Regions from separate parts of the Lysobacter sp. GCM10012299 genome, predicted to be linked through region 2. Evidence: riboswitches for the same ligand, from Rfam matches in the RefSeq annotation. Region 2 holds a riboswitch; the other holds the start of a gene.
The links. A riboswitch is a leader RNA that binds a small molecule or an ion and turns the genes downstream of it on or off. The one in region 2 is predicted to bind cobalamin.
Positions count from the first base shown of each region.

Region 1: another riboswitch for cobalamin. It lies ahead of ACFOPO_RS07565 (ribonucleoside-diphosphate reductase subunit alpha); the one in region 2 lies ahead of btuB (TonB-dependent vitamin B12 receptor).

Region 1 is NZ_JBHRZC010000002.1:729,662-735,429, forward strand. It holds gene ACFOPO_RS07560 (ribonucleotide-diphosphate reductase subunit beta) at 1-910, opposite strand, end outside; gene ACFOPO_RS07565 (ribonucleoside-diphosphate reductase subunit alpha) at 1,077-3,437, opposite strand; cobalamin riboswitch at 3,789-4,027, opposite strand; gene ACFOPO_RS07570 (phosphoglycerate kinase) at 4,191-5,363, shown strand; gene ACFOPO_RS07575 (DUF3857 domain-containing transglutaminase family protein) at 5,427-5,768, shown strand, end outside.
Region 2 is NZ_JBHRZC010000002.1:525,027-530,794, reverse strand. It holds gene ACFOPO_RS06695 (multidrug efflux RND transporter permease subunit) at 1-51, opposite strand, end outside; gene ACFOPO_RS06690 (efflux RND transporter periplasmic adaptor subunit) at 61-1,257, opposite strand; gene bioD (dethiobiotin synthase) at 1,419-2,108, opposite strand; gene ACFOPO_RS06680 (GAF domain-containing protein) at 2,157-2,642, shown strand; gene ACFOPO_RS06675 (TfoX/Sxy family protein) at 2,639-3,028, shown strand; cobalamin riboswitch at 3,229-3,464, shown strand; gene btuB (TonB-dependent vitamin B12 receptor) at 3,617-5,476, shown strand; gene ACFOPO_RS06665 (NAD(P)/FAD-dependent oxidoreductase) at 5,536-5,768, opposite strand, start outside.

The DNA.
Region 1 (5,768 bases), 200 kb from region 2:
TGAAGGCGAACGGGTTGGTCGCGCCGAAATGGCGTGGCATGCCCAGCTGCGCCAGGCGCTGGTCGGCGCAGTACTGCAGGTACTGGCGCATGTCCTTCGGCGACAGGCCGGCGACACCGCCCGACAACACGTCCTGGGCGAACTGCATCTCGCACTCCACCGCTTCCTCCAGCATCTGCACGACCTGGCGCTGCAGTTCGTCGTCGAACAGTTCCGGCTGCTCGCTGCGCGCGGTGCGGATCACCTCGAAGGCGAAGGCCATGTGGCAGCTCTCGTCGCGGAACACCCAGTTGGTGCCCGAGGCCAGGCCGTGCAGCAGGCCGCGCGAACGCAGGTAGTAGACGTAGGCGAAGGCGGCGAAGAAGAACAGGCCCTCGATGCAGCAGGCGAAGCAGATCAGGTTGAGCAGGAACTGGCGGCGCTGCTCCGTCGTCTCGATGCGACGGATGTCCTGGATCGAGTCGATCCACTTGAAGCAGAACTCGGCCTTGGCGCGGATCGACGAAATGTTCTGCACCGCATCGAACGCCTTGGCGCGCGCGACCGGGTCGGGCAGGTAGGTGTCGAGCAGGGTCAGGTAGAACTGCACGTGCAGTGCTTCCTCGTACAACTGCCGCGACAGGTACATGCGCGCCTCGGGCGCGTTGATGTGCTGGTACAGGTTCAGCACCAGGTTGTTGGCGACGATGCTGTCGCCGGTGGCGAAGAAGGCCACCAGGCGCTCGATCAGGTGACGCTCGGCCGGCCCGAGCTTGTGCTTGAGGTCGTTGACGTCGAGCGAGAAGTCGACCTCTTCCACGGTCCAGGTGTTTCGGATCGCGTCGCGGTACATCTCGTAGAACTGCGGGTAGCGCATCGGCCGCAATGTGAGGTCGAAGCCGGGGTCGAGCAGGCGGATGTCGGTGGTCATGGAAATCCTTTGAAGGAAAACCCTCTCCCCTGGCGGGAGAGGGTGGCGCGAAGCGCCGGGAGAGGGGGACGCTGGTGTTCTTCCTGGGGGGAGGGCGCGTCCCCTCTCCCTGGCGCCGTTGGCGCCTGTCCCTCTCCCGCAAGGGGAGAGGGAGGTTGGACTACAGCTACTGGCAGGCCTCGCAGCTTTCCGGGTTTTCCAGCGAGCAGGCGACTGCCTCAACCGCCGTGTACTCGGGCTTGGACGCTTCGGCGACACCGCTGACGGTGGCCTTGGCGATCTTCGTCGCCGGGCGCGAGCGCAGGTAGTAGGTGGTCTTGAGACCCTTCTTCCACGCGTACATGTACATCGACGACAGCTGGCCGATGTTCGGGCTCTCGATGAACAGGTTCAGCGACTGGCTCTGGTCGATGAAGGCGCCGCGGTCGGCGGCCATGTCGATCAGCGAGCGCATCGGCAGTTCCCATGCGGTGCGGTAGACCGCGCGCAGCGACTCGGGAATCTGGGTGATGCCCTGGATCGAACCTTCGGCCATCTTGATGCGGTCGCGCAGTTCCGGCGTCCACAGGCCCAGCGTCTTGAGTTCCTCGGCGAGGTAGCGGTTGACGACGAGGAAGTCACCCGACAGCGTCTCGCGCTTGAACAGGTTCGACACCTGCGGCTCGATGCACTCGTAGCAGCCGGCGATCGAGGCGATGGTGGCCGTCGGTGCGATCGCGATCAGCAGCGAGTTGCGCAGGCCGTGCTCGGCGATGCGCGCACGCAGGCTGTCCCAGCCGTGGGCATCGGACGGCGCCACGCCCCAGGCTTCGAACTGCAGCTCGCCCTGCGAGGCACGCGTGTCGGCGAACGACGGATGGCGGCCGCGTTCCATCGCCAGCTCGTTCGACGCAGTCAGCGCATGGAAGTACACCGCCTCGGCGATCTGCTTCGACAGCGCACGCGCCTGGTCGGAGTCGAACGGCATGCGCAGCTTGAAGAACACGTCCTGCAGGCCCATCACGCCCAGGCCGACCGGGCGCCACTTGAGGTTGGCGCGGCGCGCGGTCTCGATCGGATAGAAGTTGAGGTCGATCACGCGATCGAGCTGGCGCACGGCCAGGCGCACGGTCTCGGCAAGCTTCTCGAAATCGAAGCGTCCGTCTTCGCCGTGCACCGGGCCCTCGGCGAAGAGCTCGACGTGGTGCGACAGGTTGATCGACCCCAGGTTGCATACCGCCGTCTCGTCCTGCGAGGTGACTTCCAGGATCTCGGTGCACAGGTTCGACAGGTGCACCACGTTGCCTTCGCGCAGGGTCTGGTTGCAGGCGCGGTTGGACTTGTCCTTGAAGTTCATCCAGCCGTTGCCGGTCTGTGCCAGCGTGCGCACCATGCGGCTGTACAGCTCGCGTGCCTTGACGGTACGCGACGCCAGGCCGGCCACCTCGGCGGCGTGGTAGGCGCGATCGAAGGCTTCGCCCCACAGATCGGTCAGCTGCGGCACCTTGGCCGGGTCGAACAGCGACCAGTCGCCGTCAGCCTCGACCCGGCGCATGAACTCGTCGGGGATCCAGTTGGCCAGGTTTAGGTTGTGCGTGCGGCGCGCCTCGTCGCCGGTGTTGTCGCGCAGTTCGAGGAACTCCTCGACGTCGGCGTGCCACGGCTCCAGGTACACGCAGGCCGCGCCCTTGCGCTTGCCACCCTGGTTCACCGCGGCGACCGAGGCATCGAGCGTCTTCAGCCATGGCACGATGCCGTTGCTCAGGCCGTTGGTCGAACGGATCAGCGAACCGCGCGAGCGGATGCGGGTGTAACTCAGGCCGATGCCGCCGCTGAACTTGCTCAGCTTGGCCACGTCCATGTAGCGCTTGTAGATGCTTTCCAGCGAATCTTCAGGCGAGTCGAGCAGGAAGCAGCTCGACAGCTGCTCGTGCGTGGTGCCGGAGTTGAACAGCGTCGGCGAGCTGGGGATGTAATCCAGCTGCGCCATGCGCCGGTACAGCGCCAGCGCGTCGCTGACGTCCTCGCTCAATGCGCAGGCGATGCGCAGGAAGAACTGCTGCGGCGTCTCGATCACCGTGCGCGCGGTCGGGTGGCGCAGCAGGTAGCGGTCGTAAAGCGTGCGCAGGCCGAAGTAGTCGAAGCGCTGGTTCAGCGTCGGGTCGATCGCATCGTTGAGCTTGCGCGCGTTGGCCTGGACGAAGGTCAGCAGGCGCTCGTTGATCAGGCCCAGGTCGAAGCCGCGCTGCACCGACTGCGAGAACGCGTGGATCTCGATGCCGGCGACTTCCTTCTCGATCACGCCGGCGAGCAGGCGCGCGGCGAGGCGGCCGTATTCGGGTTCCTCGGCGGTCAGCAGGGCGGCGGTGCGGATCGACAGTTCGTCGAGCTCGCGCGTGGTCGCGCCGTCGTACAGGCCGGAGATGGTGCGGGTGGCCACGCGCATCGGGTCGACGGCGAACAGGCCTTCGCAGTTGCGCGTCACCGCGCGCACGATCTTGTTGAGGTCGACCGGGTCGCGGCGGCCGCTGCGCTTGGTCACCGTCATGGTGAGGTTGGCGGCCGGCGGGGTCAGGGTGAAGCCGGCGGACTCTGTCTGCCCAGAGCCGGTCTGTGCAGTGGCGGCTGCAGGGGGACTGACGGCAGGCTTGCTCGCGGCAGGCGCGTCGGTGGTGGTGGTCATGGCAATGGCTCCGGTGCGTGGGCGCACGGCTGGTCGACCTTCCCTCGAAGGGCGACCTGGCGCGGTTCCGAAGCGTGCGGTTGCGGCGTCGCGCAGGCCGAGACGGGCCTGTGGTGGCGGTCACGTGCTTCGAACAATGCATCGAAAGCAACGGACGCCATCCTGCGACACCGACCGTCTTCCCTCCGAAGACTCGCTGGCCGGTCACCGCGCGGTGTGCAACGCGCGGTTGTCGGCAGGTCTTCGGGCTCTGGACGCGAGGACCGGGCGTGTGCCGCTGGTTCCTCACCTACTGACCGTCGCTTCCCAGGCCCATGCCCAGTGCCATGACGGCGTTCGTTTCCACTACCGCTGCGGGGCAGCGCCGGAGTTGGCCGCTCGCTCGTGAGCGTGGCCGCACCGGACTTCCCTTTTAAGCCGACCGCGAGGTCGGCACCGACGGCCACAACATAGTGGGGGTTGGGTGATCCGTCAACGCTAAATGTTGTGGATAACTTGTGAGTGAGTGGTGGTGCGGATTTGCCGTGCGGGGGTATCGAAGGGAGAATGCGCGTCTCGCTTGAACCCATCCCCTCCCAACCCTCCCCTTGAAGGGGAGGGCTTAAAAGGCCACTGCCCATGTCCATCCTCCGCATGTCCGACCTCGACCTCGCCGGCAAGCGCGTGCTGATCCGCGAAGATCTCAACGTGCCCATCGACGGCGGTCGCATCACCTCCGAGCAGCGCATCACCGCGGCCGTGCCGACGATGAAGCTGGCGCTGGAGAAAGGCGCGGCGGTCATGGTCACCTCGCACCTGGGCCGGCCGAAGGAAGGTGTGTGGAGCGAGGCCGATTCGCTGGCGCCGGTCGCGAAGCGCTTGTCGGAGCTGCTCGGCATCGACGTGCCGCTGGTGAAGGACTGGGTCGACGGCGTCGACGTCGCGCCGGGCCAGCTGGTGCTGCTCGAGAACTGCCGCATGAACGTCGGCGAGGGCAAGGACGACGAGGCGCTGTCGAAGAAGTACGCGGCGCTGTGCGACGTCTACGTCATGGACGCCTTCGGCACTGCACATCGCGCGCAGGCGTCGACCCACGGCGCGATCCGTTTCGCCAAGGTCGCCGCCGGCGGCCCGCTGCTGATGGCTGAGCTCGACGCGCTGGCGAAGGCGCTCGACAACCCGGCGCGTCCGCTGCTGGCGATCGTCGCCGGCTCCAAGGTCTCGACCAAGCTCGAACTGCTGTCGTCGCTGGTGAGCAAGGTCGACCAGCTGATCGTCGGTGGCGGCATCGCCAACACCTTCATCGCCGCGATGGGCCACGGCGTCGGCAAGTCGCTGGTCGAGAACGACCTGATCGACACCGCGAAGAAGATCATGGCCGACGCAAAGGCGCGCGGCGCCGACATCCCGGTGCCGACCGACGTCGTCGTCGCCCCCGCTTTCGCCGCCGATGCCCCGGCCACGGTCAAGGCCGTCGATGCCGTCGGCGCCGACGACATGATCCTCGACATCGGTCCGGACACCGCCGCGCGCTACGCCGAGCTGATCAAGGCCGCCGGCACCGTGGTCTGGAACGGCCCGGTCGGCGTGTTCGAGTTCGATGCATTCGGCAAGGGCACCGAAACCCTGGCCCGTGCGATCGCTTCCAGCAAGGCGTTCTCGATCGCCGGCGGCGGCGACACCTTGGCCGCGGTCGACAAGTACGGCATCGAGCAGGACGTGTCCTACATCTCCACCGGTGGCGGCGCCTTCCTCGAGTTCCTCGAGGGCAAGGAGCTGCCGGCCGTCACCGCCCTGAAGACGCGGGGCTGATTCCCCCTTCTGCCGCCCCCCTGTTCCATTAGTATTCGATGCAGGGAACACAGGGGGCGGTGGATGCGTATTGCATGGGGGTTGCTGGCATGGCTGCTGGCCGGTTCGGTGTGCGCGGGCGAGGTCGAATACCAGCGCGGTGAATACCGCTTCAAGGTCGCCGACGTGCCGGCGTTCGTGCAGCGCCACGAGGTGCCTGCGCGGTGGGACGCCAATGCGCCCGGGGCCAGTGGCGCACCGTGGCGCTTCTGGCTGTACGACGTGCAGGTCGACCATCGCCAGGGCCACGACGACTTCTACGTCGATTATGTCTACGAGGCCAAGGCCGCCTCGTTGCTGGGCGACGCCGGCCGCTTCCAGATCGAGTTCAACCCCGGTTACCAGCAACTGACGATCCATCGCGTC
Region 2 (5,768 bases):
GATCGCGATGACCCAGGCGAATACCGGGTGGTTGATGAAGAATCTGGACATGGCGGGGGATTAGTCCTTTGAACCTTCGTCTGCACTCGCCTGCGCGGCAGGCTTGGCGGCGGGCTTGGCGTCCGCTGCAGGCTTGCCGTCGGCACCGACCGGCGCGGCCTTCGCCGGCTGGCCGGGCACGGCCCGCTGGATGCCCGAGACGACGACCTGGTCGCCGGCGGCCAGGCCGCTGCTCACGACCCAGCTGTCGCCCTGCAGGCGATCGGTGACGACGTCCTTGCGCACGACCTTGCCGTCGCCGCCCACCACCAGCACGTACGGGCTCTTGGCATCGCGCAGCAGGCCGACCTGCGGCACGAGGTAGGCGTTGGCCTGTTCGCCGAGCGTCGCCTTCAGCGTCACGTAGGTGCCGGGCAGCAGGTTCTTGTCCGGGTTGGGGATGCGTGCGCGCATCGCGATCGCACCGGTGGCCGGATCGACCACGTCGCCGGAGAAGTCCATCGTGCCGGTGCGCTGGTAGACGCTGCCGTCGGGCAGCACCACCTGCACTTCGCCCTCGCCGGTGCCGGCGCCGGTGCGGGCGCGACGGATCTGCTCGAGCTCGGTGACGCTGACCGAGAAGTTCACGTACAGCGGATCGATCTGGTCGACGGTGGTCAGCAGCGTCGCCGTGTCCTGGCCGACCAGTGCGCCCTCGGTGACCTGCTGCTTGCCCGCGCGGCCGCTGATCGGCGCACGCACGGTGGCGTAGCCGAGGTTGATGCGGGCATCGGCCAGTGCGGCCTGTGCCTGCTTCACCGCGGCGCCGGCGCTGCGTTCGGCAGCGAGCGCGTTGTCGAGGTCGGACTGCGAGACGAACTTCTGCGGGGCCAGGCGACGGGCGCGGTCAGCGGCCGACTTGGCATTGGCATAGGTGGCTTCCGCCGACGCGAGCGCGGCTTGGGCCTGGCCGGTGGAGGCCTGCAGCTGGTCGGGATCGATCTGGAACAGCACCTGCCCGGCCTTCACGTCGGTGCCTTCGGCATACAGGCGCTGCTTGAGCACGCCCGGCACGCGGGCACGCACGTCGGCGCTGCGGAACGCGGCCAGGCGACCGACCAGATCCTTCTGCAGCGGCACGTTGCCCGGCTGCAACTTGACGACGCCGACTTCCGGAGGAGGCATGCCGCCCCCCTGTGCCTGATCCTTGCCGCCGCAGGCGGAGAGTGCGAGGGCCAACGCGGCGACCATTGCCACCGAGCGCGGGTTCTTGACCATGGGGGAGGACTCCGATTCCGTCATATGCGAGCGATGATGCTCAGATTGGTTTAATTCCTATACCGCCCAGTCTAGCATTCTGAGTTTTCCGCCCACCTCCCAGAAGTCACGCGGGGGCGATCACGCCGGATCAGGCACAAGAAAGCCCGATGCAGGGCGCTTCAGTCGCTGGCAGGTGCAAGCAGGTGCGCCAGTGCCGCAGGATCGGGCCGATCGCGGAACGGCAGGCGTCCCCAGCAAGGTATCGGCAAGCGGTGACGAAGCAGTGTGAAGTTGTCGTCGGCGCGCGCCATCATCGGATCGATGTCGTTGGCGATCCAGCCAGCCAGTCGCAATCCATCCGCGGCGATCGCGCGCGCAGTCAGGCGCGCGTGGTTGATGCAGCCCAGGCGCAGGCCGACGACCATCACCACCGGCAGATCGAGCGCGCGCACGAGGTCGGCCTGGTCGAGTTCGGCAGACAGCGGTGCCGCCCAGCCACCCACGCCTTCCACCACCACGGCATCGGCCATCGCCGACAGGCGTGCGTGCGCATCCAGGATCGGCTGCAGTTGCACGGTCACGCCGGCATCGGCGGCGGCAAGTTCCGGCGCCAGCGGCTGCAGCAGTGCGTACGGATTGACGTCGTCATAAGCCGGGCGCGGCTCGCTGGCGCCCTGCAGCAGCAGCGCGTCTTCGTTGCGCAGGCCGTCCGCGGTGACCTCGCAACCGCTGGCGAGCGGCTTCATGCCGACCGCACGCAGGCCGCGTGCGCGCAACGCGTGCAGCAGCGTCGCACTGGCCAGTGATTTGCCGATGCCGGTGTCGGTGCCGGTGACGAACCAGCCGGTACGAGTCTGGGGCCTGTTCATGACCGGCTCCCCGGTCGCTCGCTGGTAGACTGCGGGAAAGAGGCGGATATGTTCACCAGCGAAAGTCTAAGCGGCACCAAGCCCGAACAGTACGCACAGTTGCTCGAGCAGGCGCGGGCGCTGGTGCACGGCGAACGCGACCGTGTGGCCAACGCAGCCAACCTGTCGGCGCTGGTGTACCACTCCCTGCCCGGCCTGAACTGGGTCGGCTTCTACCTGTTCGATGGCACCGAACTGGTGGTCGGCCCGTTCCAGGGGCTGCCGGCCTGCATCCGCATTCCGCTCGACAAGGGGGTCTGCGGGGCTGCCGCGACCACCCGCCAGACCCAGCGGATCGCCGATGTCCACGCCTTCCCTGGCCACATTGCCTGCGATTCTGCGTCTAACTCTGAACTGGTCGTGCCACTTGTGGGGGGGGATGGCCAGCTGATCGGCGTGTTCGATCTGGACAGCCCGCACTTCGACCGCTTCGATGCCGACGACCAGCGCGGCCTGGAAGCGATTGCCCAGGCCTTCGTGGAGTCGCTGGCATGAGTATCGGCAAGAGCGGGGAAAAAGGCGGCGACAAGCTGCGCAACATCGGTCCCAAGTCGGCGGCATGGTTGCGCCAGGTGGGGCTGCGCTCGCGCGAGGACCTGGCCGCGGTCGGCACGGTCGAGGCGTTCATGCGGGTCAAGCGCGCCGGCTTCAAGCCGACGCTCAACCTGCTGTACGCCATCGAAGGCGCGCTGCAGGACTGCCATTGGCAGGAGATTCCCGACGAACGCCGCGGCGAACTGGTTGCCGCGACCGAAGCGGCCATCGCCCTGCTGCCGCCACCGCGCTACCGCCCGCCGGCCGGCCCGGTGACGACGACCCAGGTCGCCGAGGAAACGATGGCGATGCCGTCGCTGCTGGACGAGCCGGCAGACAGGGACTAATCGCGTCGTCCCGGCGAACGCCGGGACCCAGGCCCTCATGTTTTCCGTCGTCCCGGCGAAAGCCGGGACCCATCTGGCTCTGCGGACGCGGAAGCTACGTCCATGGATCCCCGCCTTCGCGGGGATGACGGTGAGGCAGGGATGACCGTGGGACGGGGATGAAGGGACAAGGGTTGAGCACCGCCCCAGCAGATCGCGTAGACTGCGCCCCGCTTCGAGGTGACCCGGCGGCGTCCTGCCGGCGGGTTGAAACGGGAAGCCGGTGACGTCCCAGCAGGGACCATTCCGGCACTGCCCCCGCAACGGTAAGCGAGTACAAGCGCTGCATCCGCCACTGTGCATGTCACGGGAAGGCGCGGCGCCGGAGAGAGCACGGCTTGCAAAGCCGGTCCTCCACTCGCGAGTCCGGAGACCGGCCTGGAAGCAGGGTCACGCGCCTTCATTGGCGGTGCCCACCCCTGGTTGCGATGCGGAGGGCATCGCGGCGGCGACGTTGGCGCCGTGCGCCCACACCGCAGCCTCGTTCTCTCTCCTCGCGACTGTCCCAGTTGCCCGTCACGGCCCGAGCCGTGCGTTGGAGATTCCTCGATGCAATTGCGTAATCTGTCCCTTGCCGGCGCGTGCCTGCTGGCCGCACCCGCGCTTGCCCATGCGCAGGACGCGACCAACCTCGACCAGGTCATCGTCACCGCCAACCGCACCGCCATCAGCGTCAACGACGCGCTGGCACCGGTCGAAGTCATCGACGCCGAACAGATCCGCCACAGCCAGGCGCGCTCGCTGCCGGACCTGCTGCGCGGCCGCGCCGGCATCTCGATGTCCAACCAGGGCGGCAGCGGCAAGCTGACCACGCTGTTCCTGCGCGGTGCCGAATCCGACCACGTGCTGGTGCTGGTCGACGGCATCCGCGTCGGCTCGGCAACCTCGGGCCTGACCGCGTTCCAGGACCTGCCGATCGAAATGATCGACCGCGTCGAGATCGTCCGCGGCCCGCGTTCGAGCCTGTACGGCGCCGACGCCATCGGCGGCGTGATCCAGGTGTTCACCCGTCGCGACAAGCAGGCCTTCGCCCCGCGCGTGCGCTTCGACGGCGGCAGCAACGACACGCTGGGTTACGGCGTCGGCTTCGGCGGCAGCAACGACCGCGGCTGGTTCGGTGCCGACTACCAGCACACGCGCACCAGCGGCATCAACGCCTGCAACGGCTTCTTCGACCCGGCCACGTTCGACGGCGCCGGCTGCTTCATCGCCATGGACTCGCAGCCCGACCGCGACGGCTACGAGAAGGATGCATTGTCGCTGCGCGGTGGCATCAACCTGACCGAGCAGTGGAGCATCGAGGGTCACGCCCTGCGCAACGAAGGCGACAACGAGTTCGACGGCGACTTCACCGACGGCTCCAGGACGGTCCAGCAGGTCATCGGCGGCAAGCTGCGCTGGCACCCGTCCGACCGCGTCGACGTGCACCTGACCGCGGGCCGCAACGTCGACTCGTCCGACAGCTACCTCGGCGGCGTCAAACTCCCCGACTTCTTCAGCACCGACCGCGACAGCGCGACGCTGCAGGGCGACTTCGGTGTTGCCGCCAACCAGCTGGTCAGCGTCGGCCTGGACTGGCTCAACGACAGCGTCGAGAGCAGCACGCAGTACGATCAGGACGAGCGCGACAACAAGGCCGCGTTCGTGCAGTACCAGGGCAAGTTCGGCGCGCAGTCGCTCGAGGCCAGCGTGCGCCGCGACGACAACGAGCAGTTCGGTGGCCACACCACCGGCGGTGCCGCGTGGGGCCTGGTGTTCGCCGACAACTGGCGCGTCACCGCCGGCTACGGCAGCGCGTTCAAGGCGCCGACCTTCAACGAGCTGTACTACCCGTTCTTCGGCAACCCGAACCTGCGTCCGGAAGACTCCGAGACCTGGGAGCTGGGCCTGGCCTTCCTGGGTGACGGCTTCAACGTCCACCTCGACACCTTCAGCACCGACGTCGACAACCTGATCGCGTTCGACGCCGCGATCAACCTGCCCAACAACGTCGAAAAGGCGCGCATGCAGGGTGCCGAACTGTCGGCCGACACCACGATCGCCGACTGGACCATCAACGGCGCGATCAGCTACCTCGACACCGAGAACCGCCGTGGTTTCTACGAGGGCAACGATCTGGCCCGTCGTGCGAAGAACAGTGCGCGCCTCGACGTCGACCGCGCCTTCGGTGCGTTCCGCGTCGGCCTGACTGCGGTCGGCGAAGGTTCGCGCTATGACGACGTCGCCAACACGCGCCGCCTCGGTGGCTACGGCACGCTCGACCTGCGCGCCGAATACGCCATCACCCAGGACCTGACGCTGCAGGCGCGTGTGGCGAACGTGTTCGACCGTGATTACGAGACGGTGGCGTTCTACAACCAGCCGGGCCGCGAGTGGTTCCTGACGCTGCGCTATGCGCCGGTGAACTGAGGTATCGGTTCTGTTCCAAAAAAAGGCCCGGCAATGCCGGGCCTTTTTTTTGCGCGTCGTCAGCCCAACCGATCGAACGAATACAGCTGCGCCAACGGGTGACGCCGCCGCTTGATGGCCGCGCAGATCAGGTCTCGCCCGACCATCGAATAGGTAATGCCGTTGCCGCCATACGCCATGGCGAACAGCACGCGCGGGCCCCATTGCGCGCTCGGGCCCATGAACGGCAGACCGTCCTTCGTCTCGGCGAAGGTGCCCGCCCAGGAGAATGCAGGGATCAGCGGTTGCAGGT